2 regions of the Clostridium sp. Marseille-QA1073 genome follow, and region 1 is predicted to be linked to the other one. Evidence: predicted binding sites of a transcription regulator. Region 1 holds the regulator's gene; the other holds the start of a gene.

Region 1 (3,221 bases):
ATCAGAAGAAACTAATATATTAGACTTACCATTAATAAAAGCATCCATAGCTTTTTTTCTATCACTTTTAAAAGATGTACCATGAATTGATTCAGCTTTTAGTTTATGATATCTAAGCTTCTCTGCCATTATTTCAATCTCATCACTTTTATTGATAAATACTATTGCTTTTCTAGGATTTAAAGCTGCTACCAGTTTTCTTACCATAATGATTTTATCTCTTCTATCGCAAACAAAATATATATGATCAATATTTTTATTTACGATATTTTCAGCTTCGCTTTTTATAATAATTGGTTCTTTCATCATTTCCTTTGAAAAATTAATAACCTCTTCTGTTAAAGTTGCTGAAAAACATAAAATTTGTCTTTCTCTTAAAGTAGTCTTTATTACAGCTTTTATATTTTCTATGTTGTTTATATCTAATAGTTTATCGCATTCATCTATAATTATAGTTTTTATTGTGTGACCAGAAATCTTCTTCATTTTTATTAATTCTAATATTCTTCCAGCAGACCCAACAATTATATGAGGTTTTTCTTTTAACTTTTCTGCCTGGCGCTTAATATTTACATTTCCAATTATAACTGAAGAAGTTATATTGTGATTGCTATTTTTAGACAAAGTATCTACTACTTTATGTACTTGCACTGCTAGCTCGTGGGTAGGAGTTAATATTATAGCTTGATTCTCTCTTTTTGAAGTATCGACTTTTTGAAAAAGAGGTAGCAGATAAGCTAAAGTTTTTCCACTACCAGTTTCTGACTGTGCAACTACGTCTTTATTGTCAGATATGTATGGTATAGATTTCTGTTGTATTTTCGTTGGTATCTTTATTTCTTGTGCCTCTAAACTCTTAATTATATTTTCACTTATATTTAAATCACTAAAACTATTTATCATCTTTCTCTCTCCTTAAGCTTTTCTATAAGGCATCTGAAAGAAAATAATAGATCAAAGATGTTAGTATATTTTAAGCATATGAAATAAAATAGCTAGTTAAAGATGGGTCATATATTTTGCATCCGACAAGAAGACAGGTTTTCATCATAGCTTAACTATCATGAAGTTCTGACAACGCAGTATGATACAAAACAGATAAGCATACTGACTAGTTATTTTTTGAATATGCTTCAATCAGACAAGGCGTTAGGTTCTGCTCATAGCGGCGCTATGGGCGGGTTCTGACGACGTAGTATGATGGAAAATAGGCTAATATACTGGTCTATTATTTTTTGAAGATGCCTGACTTTGTAAACTACATAAGTATACAGGAAAAAATGTTAAATTGAAATAATTTTTAATTTCAACTTTATAATTAGTATTATTAAAATTTATTTATTTATTATAGTCGCACTGTAATTACATGTCCTCTATAGAACATAAGTTTGATATTTAAAATCTCTTATGATATAATTTCTCTAAGAAATGAGGTGGTTCTATGGCTGATATTAAGAATAATAAACAAATTGAAATATATGAATTTTTAAAAGAACAAATATCCACAAAAGGTTATCCGCCTTCTGTTAGAGAAATATGTGAAGCAGTAAATTTAAAATCAACCTCTACGGTTCATGGTCATCTATCTCGTCTTGAAAAAAAAGGACTTATAAGACGTGATCCTACCAAACCTAGAGCAATAGAGCTTTTATTAGACTCTCCAATAAAAAAAGAGTTAATAGATATTCCTATAGTAGGTAAAATAACTGCTGGGGAGCCTATACTTGCTCATGAAAGTATTGAAGATACATTTTCTATACCAATAAATTTTATAAAAAATAGAAATGACCTTTTTATATTAAAAGTTTCTGGAGAAAGCATGATTGAAGCTGGAATATTTGATGGTGATTTAGCAATTATAGAAAAAACTTCTGTAGCTAATAATGGCGAAATTGTAGTAGCTCTTATCGAAAATGAGGCTACAATTAAAACTTTTTATAAAGAAGATGGCTATATAAGACTTCAACCAGAAAATGCTTCAATGAATCCAATTTTAGTAAAAGACTGCACTATTCTTGGAAAACTTGCAGGGCTATATAGAAAATATTAATAAAGCGTGACAAAATGTCACGCTTTATTACGCAAATATTTTTCCTAATGCAATCAATATTCCTGTTTTGGCGTGGTCAAAAGTCAATCCACCTTGAAGATATGCTATAAATGGATCTCTAATTGGAGCATCAGCAGATAATTCTATTGAAGAACCTTGAATAAAGGCACCTGCTGCCATTATAACTTGATCACTATATCCCGGCATATCCCACGGCTCACACTCTACAAAAGAATCTATTGGTGAACCTGCTTGAATTCCTTTGCAGAATTTTATTAATTTTTCTTTATCATTAAACTTAATTGCCTGAATTATATCGCTTCTTTCATCATTATACTTTGGAAGAACCTCAAAACCTGCTAATTCCATAATTCTAGCACAAAATATTGCTCCTTTAACAGCTTCAATAGCAATATGAGGGGCTAAAAATAATCCTTGAAATAGTGTTCTCATAACTCCAAAAGTAGAACCACATTCTCCACCTATTCCTGGTATAGTTAACCTATATGCTGCTTGATTTACGTACTCTTCTTTCCCAGCTATATATCCTCCAGTTGGAGCTATACCTCCACCAATATTTTTAATGAGTGAACCTGCTACTAAGTCTGCACCTACGTCTGTAGGTTCGATGATTTGTATAAATTCACCATAACAATTATCCACAAAACATATTATATCTTTATTTATTTCCTTAACTGCTTTAATTATCGGTCTTATATCTTCTACTAATAAAGAATTTCTCCAGCCATAACCTGTAGATCTTTGAATATGTACTAATTTTACAGTGTTATCTTCTCTTAATATAGATTTCATAGCTTCTATATCAACTTTTTTATTTTCCCCTAAATCTATTTGTTTATAATTTACACCATACTCTTTTAATGAACCTATATTTTCTTCTTTACTAATTCCAATTATGCTATGAAGAGTGTCATAAGGTGCTCCACAAACACTAACCATTGTATCACCAGGTCTCAAATTTCCAAATAAGGCTGCACCAATAGCATGGGTACCATTAACAAAATGAGGTCTAACTAAAGCAGCTTCAGTATTAAATACTTTAGCATAAACTTTATCTAATGCCTCTCTTCCTATATCTCCATATCCATACCCAGAAGAATTAGTAAAATGCATATCACTTATTCTTTCCTCTTGAAGTGCATTTAAAACT
Region 2 (3,221 bases), on a different contig from region 1:
TAACAAATTAATAAGTTTCATATCATTATCATTAAAATATTGTTCATTAAGATTTAATGTAAAACCTTTTCCATACTCTAAGCATTGCTTTTTATCTATAGCCTCTAAAAAAGATTTCATATTTTTAATCACATATTTTTTATTTACCCCTAATTTGAGTTCTATAGAGTTATATTTTTCATATTTATCCATAGGATAATATATAATATCCATGGAAAGCTCTTGTTTTAAGTTTTTATTATCTCCAAAATTATTTTTATAGTTTTCTATTAAATTATCAATAAAATTTTCTCTTGAGTTTTTTTCTTTTAATTCTATAGCCATTTGGGAATAGTTTAATAATACAGCTACAACGTGTTTACAAGCTTTTTGATGACCATAATCATTAAAAGCAAGACAAGTACAATTACAGGAAAGCCTTTTAGAATTTTCTCTTAAAGCTATTTCTACAACATAACTATTATAATAAGAACTAGACTCTACATTAGCTTTTATATATTGTATTTCTTCATCCAACATACTATTATATCCATTTTTAATATCAAAATTAAAAACTCTTCCTTGTCTATAGCAACTTAACCCTCTATTAAATGTAGCTAAATCCGTCAATTGTTTTATACTTTGTGCATTAATATTCAAAATCTTAACACCTCGTTATGTTTTATTCCTATCTAAACATTATAACCTAATTTTATATTTGCAACATTAGACATCTTCAGAAATAACTAGTTAATAAATTATTGATACTTTTCCTTTATGGAAGAAATTTTTAATTAATTTCTTTTAAAAGTGACACAGTCACTTTTATTAAAAAATCTATTAAAGAAATTAATTTGTAAAATTAATTTCAACCATAATTGTCAATTGTTCATCGTCAATTCTCCATTGACTAAGTTGTGAATTATGAATTGAGGTATCTTCTTCTATTTTTAGGTTGATAACCATAATATTTATAATAATTTTATATACTTGCCCCCTACAACCATGCGAACATATGTGCTATAATTGATTCAAATGTGAATATATAAGCTTTAAAAATTAATAAATATGTGAAATATTAAAACTATTGAATTCACAACTTTTTCAATTTACAGTGCATTATTTTAATTAAGGGGAAATAGTATTATGAATATAATGGATAAACTTAAAATATTATCAGATGCTGCAAAATATGATGTCTCCTGTTCTTCTAGTGGAAGCAATAGAAAAAATACTAAAGATGGTATAGGTAATGCTAGTGTTAGTGGTATATGTCATAGCTTTGCATCAGATGGTAGATGTATTTCTCTTCTAAAAATACTCCTAACTAACTATTGCATTTATGATTGTGTCTATTGTGTGAATAGAATAAGCAACGATGTTCCTAGAGCCTTTTTTACTCCCCAAGAGGTCATTGATTTAACTATAAATTTTTATAAAAGAAATTATATAGAGGGATTATTTTTAAGTTCTGCAATAATACAAAATGCTAATTATACTATGGAACTATTATTAAAAGTTGTTAAAACTTTAAGACTAGAACATAAGTTTAATGGATATATTCACGTTAAAGCTATTCCTGGTGCTGATGATGCTTTAATTGAAGAGGCTGGGAAATATGTAGATAGAATGAGTGTTAACATTGAACTACCATCCTCTCAAGGACTAAAATTATTGGCACCTCAGAAATCTAAAGAAAATATACTAAAACCTATGAGTTTTATAAAAAATCAAATAATTCATTCAGTAGATAATAAAAAACACTTTAAATCTGCTCCTTCCTTTGTTCCTGGAGGTCAAAGTACACAACTTATTGTAGGTGCAACCAAAGAAAGTGATTTTGATATATTAAAATTGTGTGAAGGGCTTTATAACAAGTACTCTTTAAAAAGAGTATATTATTCTGCTTATGTACCTGTTAACAATAGTCCTAAGCTACCAGATATAAAAAATCCTCCACTACTTAGAGAAAATAGATTATATCAAGCTGATTGGCTTTTAAGATTCTATGGATTTAAAGCCTCTGAGCTTTTAAATGAAACTAATCCTAATTTTCATGAAAAACTAGATCCTAAAATTACTTATGCTCTTAATAACATAGATAAATTTCCTGTGGAAATTAATACTGCACCATATGAATTATTACTTAGAGTCCCAGGTATAGGAGTAAGATCTGCAAAAAGGATTGTATTAACCAGAAAAGTGTCCTTTTTAACTTTCGATGATATAAAAAAATTAGGTGTAGTATTAAAAAGAGCTCAATATTTTATAACCTGTAGAGGAAAGTACTATGGAGATGTAGGATTTGATAGAGACAAAATAGAAAATAGATTATTAATAAAAGAAGAAAAACTTAAGACAACAAACTCTAATTATGAACAACTTTCTTTTTTCTCTATTGTTCCTACCATATATAAAAAAGAAGATAAAGTTAAAGCCATCACGGGAGAAATTTAATACAATTGAAAATTGACTATTGACAATGGAGAATTATTGATACTTCTCTTTTATAAGAGAAGTTCTAAATTTATTTCTTTTTAAGTGACGCAGTCACTTTTATTAAAAAATCTATTTAAAGAAATTAATTTGTAAGAATTAATTTTCGCCACAATTGTCAATTTTCCATTCTCAATTCTCAATTGATTAAGTTCCCAAGAGGTGAAAAACTAGCAATTATATTGCTAGTCAAAAATCTATTAAAGAAATTAGTTTGATTAAAACTAATTTCCACCATAATTGTCAATTATCCATTTTCAATTCTCAATTGAATATAAGAGGTGTTATATGATTGTTTATATTTTTGATGGAAGTTTTGAAGGGTATCTAACTTCCATTTATGAAAGTTATTATAATAATAAAAAACCTAATTTAATTATTACTGAAGCAAACTATGAGGCAAATTTAATAGATGAATTTATAAATATATCTACTAACTATGAAAAAGCTAATAAGGTTTATAAATCCATGAATAAAAATTTTTCTTATGAAGTAATAAAAAACATAATTTATTGTTTTTTAAGTAGCTATTCTAATACTCATACTTTGCTTTATAAATATATTAGATTGGCCTTTAAATTGGGAAATGAAATTGAACTTCATCTTCATAATGAAGTTGTAATGGAAGTTATTAAAATTGTAAGAAGAGTTAGCATTGAAAGACATAGTATGTTGGGTTTTGTAAGATTTAAAAAAATAGGATATAACCATTATTACTCTGCCATTGAACCTGATCATAATATTTT

The links. The regulator LexA, encoded in region 1, represses DNA repair genes until DNA is damaged. The targets are predictions, from matches to a motif close to CNAACANNTGTTNG.
Region 2: the regulator LexA is predicted to act here: its motif matches at 988-1,001, upstream of ACY1IQ_RS16585 (putative DNA modification/repair radical SAM protein).

What each region holds. Positions count from the first base shown of each region.
Region 1 is NZ_JBSVQM010000006.1:81,124-84,344, forward strand. It holds gene ACY1IQ_RS07250 (DEAD/DEAH box helicase) at 1-903, opposite strand, end outside; gene lexA (transcriptional repressor LexA) at 1,442-2,050, shown strand; gene ACY1IQ_RS07260 (methionine gamma-lyase family protein) at 2,078-3,221, opposite strand, start outside.
Region 2 is NZ_JBSVQM010000021.1:66,201-69,421, forward strand. It holds gene ACY1IQ_RS16580 (SNF2 helicase associated domain-containing protein) at 1-639, opposite strand, end outside; gene ACY1IQ_RS16585 (putative DNA modification/repair radical SAM protein) at 1,126-2,436, shown strand; gene ACY1IQ_RS16590 (TIGR03915 family putative DNA repair protein) at 2,764-3,221, shown strand, end outside.